Regions from separate parts of the Rossellomorea sp. NS-SX7 genome, predicted to be linked through region 1. Evidence: predicted binding sites of a transcription regulator. Region 1 holds the regulator's gene; each other region holds the start of a gene.
The links. The regulator Rex, encoded in region 1, represses fermentation and respiration genes when NADH is low (regulators of the CRP and FNR family bind a similar motif). The targets are predictions, from matches to a motif close to TTGTGAAATATTTCACAA.
Positions count from the first base shown of each region.

Region 2: the regulator Rex is predicted to act here: its motif matches at 1,918-1,935, upstream of ACUXV2_RS18695 (AtpZ/AtpI family protein).
Region 3: the regulator Rex is predicted to act here: its motif matches at 1,722-1,739, upstream of ACUXV2_RS11675 (cytochrome c oxidase subunit 2A).
Region 4: the regulator Rex is predicted to act here: its motif matches at 2,930-2,947, upstream of ACUXV2_RS04480 (L-lactate dehydrogenase).

Region 1 is NZ_CM128249.1:10,595-14,715, reverse strand. Features, by position in the region: gene ACUXV2_RS00105 (YdiK family protein) at 1-109, shown strand, start outside; gene tatC (twin-arginine translocase subunit TatC) at 128-904, opposite strand; gene ACUXV2_RS00095 (twin-arginine translocase TatA/TatE family subunit) at 920-1,093, opposite strand; gene ACUXV2_RS00090 (redox-sensing transcriptional repressor Rex) at 1,148-1,825, opposite strand; gene ACUXV2_RS00085 (ABC-F family ATP-binding cassette domain-containing protein) at 2,049-3,995, shown strand.
Region 2 is NZ_CM128249.1:3,778,896-3,783,016, reverse strand. Features, by position in the region: gene upp (uracil phosphoribosyltransferase) at 483-1,112, shown strand; gene ACUXV2_RS18695 (AtpZ/AtpI family protein) at 2,091-2,303, shown strand; gene ACUXV2_RS18690 (ATP synthase subunit I) at 2,318-2,692, shown strand; gene atpB (F0F1 ATP synthase subunit A) at 2,715-3,431, shown strand; gene atpE (F0F1 ATP synthase subunit C) at 3,506-3,718, shown strand; gene ACUXV2_RS18675 (F0F1 ATP synthase subunit B) at 3,866-4,121, shown strand, end outside.
Region 3 is NZ_CM128249.1:2,330,348-2,334,468, reverse strand. Features, by position in the region: gene ACUXV2_RS11685 (b(o/a)3-type cytochrome-c oxidase subunit 1) at 1-958, opposite strand, end outside; gene ACUXV2_RS11680 (cytochrome B5) at 960-1,436, opposite strand; gene ACUXV2_RS11675 (cytochrome c oxidase subunit 2A) at 1,457-1,606, opposite strand; gene ACUXV2_RS11670 (SDR family NAD(P)-dependent oxidoreductase) at 2,029-2,799, shown strand; gene ACUXV2_RS11665 (chemotaxis protein CheX) at 2,853-3,305, opposite strand; gene ACUXV2_RS11660 (type III polyketide synthase) at 3,513-4,121, shown strand, end outside.
Region 4 is NZ_CM128249.1:919,906-924,026, reverse strand. Features, by position in the region: gene ACUXV2_RS04495 (NCS2 family permease) at 1-935, shown strand, start outside; gene ACUXV2_RS04490 (histidine phosphatase family protein) at 1,008-1,562, opposite strand; gene ACUXV2_RS04485 (tetratricopeptide repeat protein) at 1,629-2,675, opposite strand; gene ACUXV2_RS04480 (L-lactate dehydrogenase) at 3,008-3,958, shown strand; gene ACUXV2_RS04475 (hypothetical protein) at 4,052-4,121, shown strand, end outside.

The sequences.
Region 1 (4,121 bases):
ATTTTTCACTTATATGCTGGTCTTTCTGGCTACCCTGGACTTCGGATCGGGGCTTAGGATGGTCATGATTCATTTCAAGATCAGGAAACAACTTGATAATAAAAAATAAGGATTGGTCCCTGTGGGATCAATCCTTATTTATATCTTCTTCGTATAATTCCATTTCAAGCTTCTGTTCCGCTTCTAGCACCTTTTTATATCCGATCTTCGAAATCCATATGCTGATTTCATAAAGGATGAATAAAGGCACGGTCACCATCAAGTGAGAAACGATGTCCGGCGGCGTGATGAAAGCTGCGATGACCAGCAAAATGAAGTAAGCAACCTTACGTACTTTTGCCATCATCATCGGAGTGATGATTCCTAGTCTCGTTAAGAACAACATCGCGACAGGCAGCTGGAATAATAGCCCGAATGGAATGGTCAGTTGAAACAAGAAATGAAAATATTCGTTTATCCCGATTACTTGTTGAATTTCAAGACTATCAGACAACGTCATCATGAACTCCACGACATACGGGAATAAAATGAAGTAAGAAAAAGATAGTCCGCCTAGAAATAATAACAGCGAGATCGGAATATAGCTAAGGGTCACTTTACGCTCCGTTTCATATAATCCTGGACTGATGAATGACCAGACCTGGAATAATATGAGCGGTGCAGTGAGGATCAGCGAAATGAATACCATCATTTCCATGTAAATCTTAAGTGGGTCTGTCAGACGAAAAGCATTCATCGTAAGCTCTTTCGCTTCATCTGCATGCTGCAGATATCGAATCAGCGGTTCTGCGAGAAAGAAGCTTGCTACAAACGCTAACAAGAAGAAAACGACTACAATCATGAGTCGTTTTTGCAATTCTCCTATATGTTCATACATTGTCATATCTTTTTGAGTTTGACTCATGGCATTCATCCTACTCTACTTAGCACTTTTGTTCTTATCGTCGTCGTCATCTGCTAAGCCTTTTGTTGCGTTTTTAAACTCACGTAATGTATTACCGAAAGCTTTCCCTAATTCAGGCAATTTCTTTGGGCCGAAAACTAGTAAAGCGACAATTAAAATGATTATGAGGCTACCTGGACCTACTGGCATAATGAGACACCTCCTCTTGTACTCTTCTATCATAACGTAAAGCAACAGAATTTTCTATTCCGTTATAATTCCATCTTGTGACATTTCCGTGTCATCTTCAGAATAATGCTTTAAAAAGTAAACCAGTGATTGCAATTCAACCGCAAGATCAATATGATGAACCCGGATATGATCCGGTACCGTCAGCCTTGCCGGCGTAAAATTGAGGATTCCCTTGATTTTTGAAGAGACCAATCTGTCTGTGATGTTTTGAGCAGAAGAAGCCGGCACAGTCAGGATCGCCACTTCGATATTCTGATCCTCAAGCTTTTCTTCCAGGTCATCAAGGTGGAAGACCGGTACATCGCCGACCTGCGTGCCCACTTTTGACTCATCGACCTCGAACGCCATCTCGATCTTCGTATTATTGTTTTTTATAAAATTATAATTAAGGAAGGCAGTTCCCAGATTCCCGACACCAATCAGCACGACCTTTGTCAGTGCATCCTGATCCAGCGTCTTTCTGAAAAACGAGAGTAGATAGTTAACATTATATCCATAACCCTTTTTCCCTAATGCACCGAAATAGGAAAAGTCCCTGCGGATGGTGGCCGAATCAACCTTCACTGCTTCACTTAATTCCTTCGATGACACCCTCTGCTTGCCAGATGAGTATAAATTCTTGATAAAACGGTAATAAAGCGGAAGCCGCTTAGCCGTTGCCTGTGGAATTTTCGTTGTATCCTGATTCATATTGCATTCCCCCACATCTATTCAAAGCCCATTACATTGGTCGTCCACGCATCTGTGAACGCTTCCAAAAATAACAGATAACATTTTTTTCTCGTCCCATACTCATCATACACTATATTCTATCCCATATGTGTGAAGATTAATAGTCATTCATAGACATGTATGATTGCCGTTTTCCTCTCAAATACGGTACACTAGCACTATGAAATAGAGGTGAAACGTCATGATTCTACTACAAGTGAATCAACTTAGCAAAAACTTTGGTGCAGATAATATCTTATCGAACATAAAACTTGAAATACAGACAAGGGACCGGGTCGCACTCGTCGGCCGCAACGGTGCGGGCAAATCAACTCTTTTAAAAATAATTGCAGGACAGTTATCGTACGACGGTGGTGAAATCACGAAGCCTAAAGGCGTATCGATCGGTTACCTCGCCCAAAACACAGGACTCGAATCCGATCTATCGATTTGGGATGAAATGCTGACTGTATTCGAAGGGCTCCGTGCCCAGGAGAAACAGCTGCGTGCTCTTGAGAAAAAGATGGCCGACCCTTCAGTCTACGAAGATGCAGACGTTTATCAGCGTGTGTTAAAAGAATATGATGAGCTTCAAGTAAGCTTCAAAGAATCCGGAGGCTACCAATACGAAGCAGACATCCGGTCCGTTCTCCACGGCTTGAACTTCGCAGATTTTGACTATGAAACGAAAATCTCCACGTTAAGCGGAGGTCAGAAAACCCGCCTTGCACTGGGTAAGCTGCTCTTGACCAAGCCTGATATTCTCATCCTTGATGAACCGACCAACCATCTTGATATCGAGACCCTATCCTGGCTTGAAACCTACCTGCAAAGCTACGAAGGCGCTGTACTGATTGTTTCTCACGACCGTTATTTCCTAGACAGCGTCGTCAATCAAGTGTATGAAATCTCCCGTAAACGGAGTAAGAAATTCGTAGGAAACTACAGTAAATACCTTCAGCAAAAAGCAGAAGACTACGAAAAAGATGTCAAACTCTATGAACGCCAGCAGCAGGAAGTCGCGAAGCTTGAAGATTTCATCCAGCGTAACATCGCCCGTGCCTCAACGACGAAAATGGCACAGAGCCGCCGAAAAAAGCTGGAGCGCATGGATTTGATGGACAGGCCGCTGGGAGATGAAAAATCCGCCTCCTTCTCATTCGGAATCGACCGCCAAAGCGGAAATGATGTACTGAAAGTAAACGATCTTTCAATTGGGTATGAGAAAGATGAAAACATCTCCAGCCATATCGATTTCTCTGTAAAAAAAGGGGACAGCATTGCACTCGTCGGTCCCAACGGAATCGGAAAGTCCACCTTGCTTAAAACACTGGTGAATAAGCTTGAGCCTCTGTCAGGAGATTTTAAATTCGGCTCAAATGTATCCATCAGCTACTACGATCAGGAACAAGCCGATCTGTCATCAAACAAAACCGTCCTCAATGAACTATGGGATGAATACCCGATGAAAAACGAGAAGGAAATCCGGACTGTCCTCGGCAACTTCCTTTTCTCAGGCGAAGACGTTCTGAAGCCGGTTTCTACCTTAAGTGGAGGGGAAAAAGCCAGACTCGCTCTTTCAAAACTGATGATGGAAAAAGGAAATGTCCTGATTCTCGATGAGCCAACCAACCATCTTGATCTCGACAGTAAAGAAGTGCTGGAAAATGCACTCATCGATTATCCCGGCACCATTTTGTTTGTGTCCCACGATCGTTATTTCATCAACAGGATCGCGACCAAAGTGCTTGAACTCTCTAAAAATGGTTCGACCGAATACCTTGGAGACTATAATTATTATATGGAAAAGCTGCGACAGCAAGAAGAGCTTGCCGCATTGGAACAAGCCGAAAAAGGACAGCCTTCAACCGGCTCTTCAACTCCGCAGAAACAAAACCATAAAATTGATAAAGAAGCGAAAAAGCTTGAGCGTCAGCGTAGAAGAAGAGTAGAAGAAATCGAAGGTCAAATGGAAGCTCTTGAAGCTGTCATCGAAGAACAGGAAGAACTGCTTTGTGACCCGGACATATTCCAGGATCACGAAAAAGTCCAGGAGATCAATGACAAACTCAATTCTTCCAAAGAAGAACTCGATGAGCTGCTCGAAGAATGGACAGAATTAGAGGAGCTTCTCCAAGAAGAACAGTAATCCACAGGTTTGGATAACACCCCGTTATCCAAACCTTTCTTATTCCACATCAATATCCACAGACCAAATGTTGATTAAACGTTATTCACAAGAGTTTTCCACATTATCCACAGAGTAACTCACAGT
Region 2 (4,121 bases), 490 kb from region 1:
CCTCCTCAGAAGAATGGATTCTTTTGAGGAGGTTTTTTAATTAGGTAAATAATTTGATAGTTAGGCAGATATCTATGGTTTCAGTCGTTGAAACAGGAGGGTTATTCAAAATAAAATGTGTATTTAGGTAAAGCTACTTAGAGTATCTAAATAGAATTCTATACTTTAACTCAGCTGAATCCAGCTTTTGATTGGAGTGGAAGACTAAGACTCCTGCGGGAAAAGTGACTAATGTGAGACCCCGCAGGAGCGCCAGCGACGAGGAGGCTCACGGGTCACCCGCGGAAAGCGAAATCTTCCACGGAAATTAAAAGCGGTATAAGAAGGGTTCACTTTCTCCCATTCTTTTGATAAAACATAACGATTTCATTACACCTCCCAACTTTTATTGCTCTTAAAACCTCTTTTATGTACAATAGTCAAAGGTGTAAAACAGTATCTATTCATTTTTACATAAATCGAAATCAAAAGGAGAGAGTCGAATGGGCAAAGTATATGTATTTGATCATCCATTAATCCAGCATAAGTTAACGTTTATCCGTGATAAAAACACAGGTACGAAGGAATTCCGCGAGCTGGTTGATGAAGTGTCAACTCTGATGGCATTTGAAATCACACGCGAACTGCCACTTGAAGACATCGAAATCGACACACCGGTAAGCAAAGCCAATGCAAAAACACTTACAGGGAAAAAATTAGGGATCGTTCCTATTTTACGTGCAGGTCTTGGAATGGTTGATGGGATCCTTAAATTGATTCCGGCAGCAAAAGTTGGACATGTTGGGTTATACCGCGACCCTGAGACTCTTAAACCAATCGAGTACTACGTAAAGCTTCCGAGCGATGTGGAAGAGCGTGAATTCATTCTTGTTGATCCGATGCTTGCGACGGGCGGTTCTGCAGTTGAAGCAATCAACTCACTAAAAAAACGCGGTGCGAAAAACATCACGTTCATGTGTTTAGTGGCATGCCCTGAAGGGGTAGAAGCCATTCAGGCAGAGCACCCGGAAGTAGACATCTACATTGCGGCTCTTGATGAAAAGCTGAACGAAAAAGGCTACATCGTTCCTGGTTTAGGGGACGCTGGTGACCGTTTGTTTGGAACAAAATAAAACTGATTTATGATTCCGGCCCGCCCACACTGCGTGAATGAAGAGGAGTGTGGGCGGGCTTTAATATTGGTTATTTAGTTTTAGCATTGATTTATAAACCTGCAGGAAGTGAATAGATAAATTGAGTGGATATTGTATTTATTTCCGATTACCTAGGGGCTGGAAAAAGTATGATCCATTCCGGGGATTTATGAGCCTGATTCAAAATATACGATCCTTTTCACGATTTTATTCTCTTCTAACAATCATTCTATTTAAGCCTCCACATTATGAAACCTCTGCCTCTAGATCCCAACTCAAATGATCCTTTAAAAAGTTTCCCCTAGGTATATGGAAGTATTTACATTAAAATGTAGGGTTTCTCGTGAAAGGGGATTTCTTTATAATGAGGAGTGTGTATAGGAATCTATGATTTTGAATGGAAGTTACGGGTTTGAAGTGATGTCCGTGGTTGAATGTTACATAGTATAAATTTTGGGGTGGATGGGTCTGGTTTCCGCATATAGCGGTGTCCAGCTCCAGGGCTTAGAGGCACATGTCATAAGCCAAACCGGCCCAAAAGGCAAAATGCGCCTTTCAGGCCGATTCGTCTTATGCCACCCGCCTCTGAGCAAAGCCCTTCCACTTTTCTTGGTGGTGTCCAGCTCCGGCGGCTAGCCCCTCGAGACATAAGCTAAATTGCCCAAGAAGGCAAAGAGCGCCTTCCCGGTCAATTCATCTTATGCTTTTCGGGCCTAAGCGAGCCGCCTCCGCATTTCAATTAAATGTGTAAAAAATGTGAACATTCGACAAACACGTGGCGAGGTTGTGAACTTTTTAACTTGAACTCATTGACATAGATATTACCCTATTGTATGCTTACAAAGGATGTAAAATGATAAGGTTTTCACAAGTTTTAAATCCTTTTAAACTCTGAATTCCTTCAATTTTACACAGCTTGCCTCACGTTCAAATTTCTTTTGAATAGGAAGGGTTGAAATGGGTCAAAAAAACCAAAGCCCGTATAAAGCGATGGCGATTTATACAGCGATCTTGTCGCAACTTGTCGGCTCCATTTTAGTGGGGATTTTTCTGGGCAGATGGGTTGACCAGCAAGCAGACTCTGCACCACTCTTTTTAATCATCGGATTATTCCTTGGGTTAGCAACAGGAATCTATGCGATGCTTCGTACCTTACGACATTTATCTTAGGAGAATAATAAGATATGCCGGAACTCCATCAAATGTTTAATAGACAGCGGAAATACATATTTTACTTGCTGGCTATTTACGTCCTGGGTTGGGGATTTACCGACCACAAATCAGTATTCTTAGGGTTGACTTTAGGAACGGCTTTGAGCCTTTATATGCACTGGGGCATGACGAAGAGAGTCAGTAAATTCGGTGATGCGGTGGTACAGGGGAAGAAAGTGAGATCCCTTGGGACGACTTCACGGATGGCTGCAGCAGCCCTAGGCGTGATCATTGTAACCCGCTTTCCAGAAACTTTTCATCTCCTAAGTCTTATTTTGGGATTAATGACAGCCTACATTGTCATTATGATAGATTATTTTTTCAGCACTATTAAAACTAATAAATAGCGGGGAAGAGAGGTGAAGTAATTTGAATCATGAAGCACCTTTAGCCGAATTTATGGGCCTTACGTTCAACCTGGCCAACGTAATGATGATCACGGTAGCATCTGCAATAGTGTTTATCATCGCAGTCATATCGACACGACGCTTAGCCCTGAAACCGACTGGAATGCAAAACTTTTTCGAGTGGGTCATGGACTTCGTCAAAGGAATCATCAAGAGTAACATGGACTGGAAAACCGGTGGGCGTTTTCATATTTTAGGTCTCACAATCATTATGTATATCTTTGTATCTAACATGCTGGGTCTTCCATTCTCAGTTGTGTATGATCACGAGTTGTGGTGGAAATCACCTACAGCCGATCCAGCGGTCACATTGACACTGGCGGTTATGGTCGTGGCGCTGTCCCATTACTATGGAATCAGAATGAAAGGGTTCGGTGCATACGGTAAGGACACCTTTTTCTCACCTATGTGGTGGTTATTCCCGTTGAAAGTCATTGAGGAGTTTGCAAACACTCTTACATTGGGTCTTCGTCTTTACGGGAACATCTATGCCGGTGAAATCCTGCTGGCGCTTATCGCAGGTATGGCCGTACACGGCGGTATCGGCGGCATTCTTGGAGCAATCGCTCCGATGCTTGCTTGGCAAGGGTTCTCGATCTTTATCGGGGCAATCCAAGCGTTCATTTTCTGTATGTTAACAATGGTCTACATGTCTCACAAAGTAAGTCATGACCATTAATATATACCTGTTCATTCCTATGGACAAACATATATAAAAAATTATTTTCTTATAAATTAAGGAGGAACTTTAGAATGAGTCTTATCGCAGCAGCAATCGCAGTTGGTTTAGCAGCACTAGGAGCTGGTATTGGTAACGGTCTAATCGTAGGTCGTACAGTAGAAGGAATTGCACGTCAACCGGAATTAAGAGGTACTCTTCAAACAACAATGTTCATCGGTATCGCACTAGTTGAGGCACTTCCAATCATCGGTGTAGTTATTGCCTTCATCGCTCTAGGAAGCTAATAGAACTGACACAATAATGTTTAATGGCGAAGTTCGTCTTGACGATTATCTTCGCCATTCCTGTGTACTGAAAGAATTCTTGCAAGTATAGATTGTTCAATTTATAAAAATAAGATCCAATCGATTCTTGAAGGGAGTGAATCGAGTATGTTAACTAACGCATTCGTTTTAGGTGCAGGTGGCGGCTTCAACAGCGGAGATATCCTTTTCCAACTTGTGATGTTCCTTGTCCTTATGGCGCTTCTTAAGAAATTTGCCTGGGGTCCATTGATGGGAATCATGCAGCAGCGTGAAGACCACATCGCTGGTGAAATCACAGCGGCGGAAGAGAGCCGTGCTGAAGCAAACAAGGTTCTTGAAGAGCAGCGTCAGCTTCTTAAGGAAGCTCGTACGGAAGCTCAAG
Region 3 (4,121 bases), 1.9 Mb from region 1:
TACCGCCTTTGGAACGTCCATACATTTCAAAGGTGGCAAATAGCGAAAAAGCAGTCATTAAAGAAGGTATAACAACCATAAATGTGAGAACGACCTGTAAAAACTTCCAAAATGCATCAATACCCGGTTCCACAAGCTGATGATGGAAGCCGACAGGGATAGAGAATAAGAGAAACAATACAAATGATAATCTTGCAAGTGAATCCGAGAAAATCTTACCACCGATGATCTTAGGTATGATGACATACCATGCCATATAGGCAGGCAATAACCAGAAGTAAACAAGCGGATGGCCGAAATACCAGAATAAAGTCCTGCTGATAAGAACGTCTACTCTTTCGACCAGCCCGAGTGACCAAGGAAGGAGCTGGAATAAAACGGTTCCTGCAACACCTAAAGTCGCAATGATCCACAGAACCATATTGATAATAGCCATGAATGTCAGTAGTGGACTGGATTCTCCAGGGTTCTGTTTTCGCCACTGTACATATTTCATGATCATAGCTGCTCCGCCTAGCCAGCTGCCGACTACCACGAAGGTCAATCCTAGATAAAAGATCCAATGAGCTTTAAGCGGCGCATAAAAAGTATAAAGTACGGTCGCTTCGTTCAAGAGAATCATCACAGCTGCCATAGCTGTCCCAAGCAGCATTACCCAGAAGCCGAGCCAGCCTAATAGACGAGAAGTACCAGAATAAGTGCCTGAGGTTCTTGAAATGGCAGCATGTTGAAAACCTAAAATAAAGAATGTGGTCAATACAAGGCCAAGTAATACCCCATGAACGGTAAGTACTTGATAATACCCGATTCCTGCAGGTAAAGTGAAACTTCCAGAACGGACCAGTACTTGTAATAAACCTGCCAGTCCTCCGAGGGCCAAAGCGATGAATCCTACATAGATATGTGCCATTGCGAGCTTACCGTCTCTACGGTCGATTTTGATAAAACGTTCAGACATTTTAGTCCACCACCTTAATCATGGATTTCATCGTATGATGACCAACTCCACAGTATTCATTGCAAACCACTAAAAATTCTCCTGTCTGATCCAATGTAGTGGTATATTCACTGATGTATCCTGGCTCGAGCATCATGTTGATGTTCGTACCGGCTACTTCAAAGCCATGAATTACATCTTTGGTTGTAGCGATTATTTTCAATGTCGATCCCTTAGGCACTTCGACTACACCTGGATCATAAAAGAATGTAGAAGCCACAAGTACAAGTTCGTAATCCCATTCCTTGCCTTCCACTTTATTTAGTCCTGGCTGATCGAAAGGTGCAATGGCATCCACTTGTTCAGGGTTAATATATGCCTTGGCGCTTGGGGGCTGATGACCTTGATGAAAAGCACTGATTCCCAAAATGATTAAAAAGATAATAAGAGAGCCGGTTCCTAGAGTCAACCACCATTTTTCATAACGATGCATGTGCATGTTCAATCACTCCTTCTTCCTTAAAAACGATTAATGAATAGCAAAAATACTCCAATCCACGAAAGGACCAGGAATCCTCCCAGCAGTAATACGGATGTAAATGTCCCTTTCAGGGAGGACGAATCTTCTACCTTCGTTTGAGTCTTTCTGTTCAGTTCTGGATTTGCCATCATACTCACTCCTTTCACCTTTTAGGTGATATTCTGGATTAACTTAATCATAATTCCAAAAATAGTCGTCCATCTGTGATAAATGTCACACCTAATAAGGGAAATTGTGAAATAAATGTGAAGTTCATCACACAATTCTCCCTAAAAGAGGATCATTCTCCTGTTCCGATAAAAATAATTGATACATAAACTGTATGAAGAAGATTGTCAGGAGGCAGGAATTGTGGAGAAATTTTATTGTGAAAAGTGCTGTCAACTATATAATGAGAAAATAAAATGTTTGTATTGCGGTGAGGTGGCAGAAATGAAGATTCATATACAAGTGCAGTCCCAACCGCACAAAAAAGAATAGAATGCTCAGCCATAAGAAGCAACTATGATAAAATATAGAAGATTCAATCAATGACAGGAGAGTGTGTGGAATGTATTTACCTTCATTTTCGTTGGAAAATAAAACGGCTGTCATCACCGGGGCAGGACGTGGGATAGGACGAGCATTAAGTATTGGACTGGCAGAAGCGGGAGCGGATGTGGTCCTGTTATCGCGGACGAAATCGGACCTGGAAGAAACGGCTGCCTGCATACATGAAATGGGACGGCATGCTTATATTCTGCCTACGGATGTAACATCCAAAAAGGAAATTCATGAGGCTGTACAATACATAGAAGAACGGGATTTGACCATCGATATCCTGATTAATAACGCAGGAATGAATATCAGATCTAATGCATTTGAAGTGACAGAGGAAGAGTGGAAAACAATCATGGATACCAATTTGAAATCTGCGTTCATGATGAGTCAGGAAATCGGAAATCATATGAAAGAGCATGGGAACGGGAAAATCATCAATATAGCTTCTGTTGCCGGCCATGTGGCTCTCCGGACAGGGGTTGTTTATGCAGCCACTAAAGCCGCGATGATCCAGATGACAAAAGTATTAGCGTTCGAATGGGGCAGGTACAATATAAACGTAAACAGTATAGGGCCATGGTATTTTAAAACCCCTTTGACTAAAGAGCTTCTCAAGAATCAGGAGTATGTAGACGACATATTGGCAGTCACCCCGTTAAAAAGGATTGGTGAACTGCAGGAATTGGTGGGTCCGGCAGTGTTCTTATCATCGGATGCGGGTAACTATGTAACCGGGCAGACGCTGTTTGTCGATGGAGGCATGACGATACAAGGTTTTTAATTTGATGTAATTGTAGAAAAAGCGGACAAATCATCGTCCGCTTTTTCTACAGGTCAATCTTCGATCATTAAGAGGATGAGAAACTCCCCGGTGTTCTCGACTTTTACAGGAAGCTGAATGGCGTGACGAAAGCCGAAAAGTTTTGATTCCCCCACGATGACTGTCGGTGTAGTAATATCTACATCATTCCCGCTATGTGCGATAGAGGTTGCGAGGTTCCCAACGATCATATTCCCCAATTCCCCCGCAAAAGACTCAAGCATTTCACCTGCTAAAGGCATTCCAAACATAGAAGCTGCAAGAGCTTGAAAACTTTCCTCATCTCCGTCAATGAGAAATCTCCCCCGGATATCTCCGGTCATTCCGATTAAAACGCCCATATTATGCTGATTATATGGCTCCTTTAAGGAAATTGGATCATAAACGGCTACTTCAAGCGGGATCACCCCTTTAAGGGCAGTGATAAAGTTATTCATTAAGTCCGTGATACTGCTGGTTAAGGTCATGTCGAAACCTCCGGAAATTTGTCAAAAATAATTATACCATATTTACCAGGATAAAAGACTCGGTATCTTGGATATAATGGAAAACTTTCAAACCGGGGGTTAAGAGGAATGAGAAACTGTACACGTTCCAGATGATTTCCATACATGTTCTTTCACATTATGGTAAAGCTATCCTTACATGGAAATTTGATAAGGAGAATGGTTAAAATGCCTAAAATTCTAGCCGTTGAAACAGAAATCCCGCCTTTTAAAATCACTCAATCCGAAGCAGCATCATTTGCACGAAATCTGTTTTCGGAAAGCTTTAAGGATATCGAGAGACTGATCCCCATTTTTGAAAATGGAGAAATTGACAGCAGATATTTTGTTAATGATCTTGAATGGTTTTCCACTTCGCATTCTTTTCAGGAAAAAAACGACCTGTTCATTCATCATGCTGTAGAAATGGGAAGCAGGGCAATCGAAAAATGTTTGAAGAATAATCATGTTCAGTATGAAGAGATAGATGCCATATTCACTATCTGTACCACCGGCTTATCAACTCCCAGCATTGAAGCAAGGATAATGAATGTCTTGCCATTCCCTTCCCATATAAAGCGTATTCCAATATGGGGTTTGGGATGTGCGGGAGGGGCAGCAGGGTTATCCCGCGCGTATGAGTACTGCCTGGCGTTTCCACAATCGAACGTCTTAATCCTGTCAATCGAGTTATGTTCTTTGACGTTTCAGCACGGTGACCGTTCCAAGAGTAATTTAGTCGGTACATCATTATTTGCTGATGGGGTGGCATGTACCCTTGTATGTGGAGATGATAGC
Region 4 (4,121 bases), 910 kb from region 1:
CGATTCCGCAAAATTTAAAACACGGGATCACGGCAGGAATCGGTCTGTTCATCGCATTCATCGGATTACGTTTGACCGGTTTGATTGAAGCCCACCCGACCAATTTGGTAAAGCTCGGGGATCTTCATTCACCTTCTGCACTTCTTGCCCTTACCGGATTGGCAGTGACGCTTGTTCTTATGGTGATGAATGTCCATGGGGCACTATTCATCGGAATGATCGTGACGGCACTGATTGCTTATTTTACAGGGGAGCTGTCTTTTGATAAAGGGATCTTTGCCATCCCTCATCTACCGGAAGGCATCATCATCAGCAATCCGATTACCGCATTTGCAGATGTAGTTCAATACGGACTCTATGCCGTCGTATTCTCCTTTTTGCTCGTGACGATTTTTGATACGACCGGTACGATGATCGGTGTTGCACAGCAGGCAGGATTGATGAAAGGCAACAAAATGCCGAGAGCACGTGAAGCACTTTTGGCAGACTCCGTTGCGACGACAATCGGGGCAATGTTCGGTACAAGCCCTACATCCGCCTACATCGAGTCCTCTGCTGGTGTGTCTGCAGGAGGCAGAACAGGATTAACGACTTTGACCGTGTCGATTCTATTTATTTCAGCCGCCTTTTTCGGTCCTCTGGTCAGTGCAGTTTCAGGGATTTCAGCAATCACGGCCCCTGCCCTGATCATTGTCGGCAGCTTGATGATGGGCAGCATCTCCCATATTAAATGGGATGAACTGGATGAAGCGTTCCCTGCATTCCTGATCATCCTGAGCATGCCTCTGACATCAAGCATCGCAACAGGAATTGCACTTGGATTCATCTCTTATCCGCTATTAAAAGTAGTCAAAGGACAATGGAAGCAGGTACATCCTCTTGTCTACATCTTTGCAGTATTATTCTTCTATCAGCTGGCATTTCTGCCTCATTAAAAAAATCGCCCGGAATGATTCCGGGCGATTTTTTTTATATATTCGATTCATAATCTTCCAATCGGGAGCTGCTCACTCCCATACCCTCTCAACTCCAGTCAGCGATTTCCCTTCAAAGGTCATTTTATAAATATCCGGCATCTCAAGCTTTTTCCAAAAATCAAAGCCATAGCGTTCATCAAAATGATTCATGATCAGGACCATGATATTTCCGTGAGTCCCGATGGCTACATTTTTACCTTCGTATTTTTCTAAGATACGTAGAAAGCTCCGAATCCCCCTATTCTGCGCTTCCTTATTCGATTCGCCTCCATCGAAAGAAAATTCAGGCTCAGTCCATACTTTCTTTATCGCATGGGAGAAGTCTTCGACTGGTTCCCCCGAGAGCTGTCTTTCCTTCATCTCTTCATAGATTTCAATTTCTTTATCGTAGTGTGAGGCAATTCCTTCTACCGTCTCAATCGCTCTTTTATATGGGCTTGAGCATACAGCGTGGATGTTCTTATCTTTTAAGAGGGATCTCACACGTTCTGCATCGCGTGTGCCCTTTTCTGATAGCGGCCTCTTCAACTCTTCAGGGGTATACACTGAATGTGCATGCCTCACAAAATAAATGTTGGTTTTCAATTCATTCACTTCTTTTCTTAAAAACTTGTATAATTTATTTACTTATAAGCATTAAAAAAGATCTCACTAATCCCAAATCATATCTAACTGACCAGCATAAAATTTTATAGCTTTGTGATAGGACTGAATCGTATGGTCACTAGATGTTTCTGCCAAGAGATTAAGAAGGATTTCCATAGCCTCACTATGCTCTTTAACATTATGTAATGTCATACTGTAAAAGAGTTTTAATGCATTATTCTCAGGGAACCTTTCCATCCCTTCATTTAGAATCTTTTTGGCATTTTCATATTGTCCCAACGTACGGAATGTGCTGCCAAGCCCTACATAGGCACCTTGAAGGTCACTCTCATTTAGTCCGAGTTCTAAAGCTTTTTTATAATATGGGATGGCTTCCGATTCTTTTCCGAGTGCATCATGACTCCATGCAGATTGATAATGTAGATGGCCATTAAGAGGGTCTTCTTCTATCATCTTTTTAAAGAGATCAATAGAAGCCTGGATATCTCCTTTTTTTCTCAGGTTAACCCCTTCTTCAATTCTCTCCTCAAGTAATCCAGGCTGACTTTTCCTCTGCTCAGGTCTATACTCAACCAGCCAGGCATCATGCCAGACTCCCTCATGTTTTTCATTTTTAGGCAGGCGTTTTATTTTTTTGTATCCGCATTTTTCATAGCACTTTATGGCTCTCTCATTCCATATCATGGGGTCCATGACAAGGCGGTCAACACCGGCTGTGTCGATAAGATATCCCTTCACAGAATTGATGATGCTGGTCCCGAGTCCTTGATTCCAATAGTCAGGCTCACCTATAAACTGATCGGTTCCGTAAATCACCTCATCGGAAGGACCGTATCCGTATTTATTTCTCTCTTCTTCATCAATGGGATAATATTGAAGATACCCGATTCCCTTGCCTTTATAAGTGATGATGCACCTGATAACCCCATCACTTGGTTTGAGAAATTTTTCTTCTACCATTTGGAGTGTAAAAGGACAGTCCCTTCCCTCATAGTATTGAAGCACCTTCGGGTCAGACAGCCACTTTGTTACCACATATTTATCTTCCTCTTTAATGGGCTGAATCCCTATATCTCCATTCCTGAATTCCATCTCTCACACCTCTTCCCTCTATATAATAGTTCACTGAACCCCAGCAAAAATCCTTCAGGCAAATCTACGGACCGGCCTAAATGCGTTGAGGGACGGGATTTTAATAATGGAATGCATTAAAGGAAAAAAGAGTTTTATTATATAAAAGCGGCATTTTATGACAATCATGTGAAAGTATAAAATTTTTACGTTGTTTAGGTATTTTTTTATATGCTCAGAAGTAGAATAAGCCAGGCATTCATGTTATGATTAGTTTGTGAATTGATTCACAATATAAAGTATACCCCAAGGGTACAATGAAAACTTCCTTAAAGTTAGGTGTGTGATGAAGAATGACAATCAAATGCACAAATAAAGTGGCGCTAATCGGAACTGGATTTGTAGGCTCTAGCTATGCCTTTTCCCTTTTAAATCAGGGAATTGCCCATGAACTGGTATTAATTGATATGAATAAAGAAAAAGCAGATGGAGATGCACGCGACCTCAATCATGGTCTGGCATTTGCTTCTCCGATGAAAATTCACGCCGGGGACTACGGTGATTGTCAGGACGCTGATATCGTGGTGATCACTGCCGGGGCGAATCAAAAGCCTGGTGAAACCCGTCTCGATTTGGTAGGTAAAAACATTAAAATCTTCAAGAGCATTGTCGAACAAGTCATGGCCAGCGGATTTAACGGCATATTTCTTGTCGCTACCAACCCTGTGGATATTTTGACGTATGCAACATGGAAATTCTCCGGATTACCGAAAGAAAGAGTCATCGGATCAGGTACTATTTTGGATACAGCAAGACTGCGCTATTTGGTCGGGGAGCATTTTGACATTGATACCCGTAACATTCATGCCTATATCATGGGTGAGCACGGTGATACAGAATTCCCTGTATGGAGCCATACGACCATCGGAGCCAGTCACTTAAGTGAATTAGTTGATATGAACAAAGAAGAGGTACAGGACAAACTGGATGAAATCTTTATCAATGTAAGGGATGCTGCTTATCAGATCATTGAACGGAAAGGAGCTACCTACTATGGGATCGCCATGGGGCTTGCCCGGATCACGAAAGCGATTTTCAACAATGAAAACAGTATTTTGACCGTTTCTTCAATGCTTGAAGGGGAATATGGACAGAATGATATTTATATCGGGGTTCCTGCAATCATTAACCGTGAAGGGATCCGCCAAGTGGTGGAGCTTCCTCTAAATGAGAAAGAACAAGGTCAATTCAACCATTCTGCCGCGACGTTAAAAGGGATAATGGATACAGCATTCGAGGAATAACCTGTGAGATTGTACTTGAGAATTGAATAGACACGCACGCCATTGCAGCCTCCTCATAAACTATTGAGAATTCGTTTATGAGGAGGTTCTTCTATGTACGATGAGAGACAATTATTCCCTGGAGGAGGTTTTCCAGGCGGAGGACCAGGCGGAGGGCCGCCAA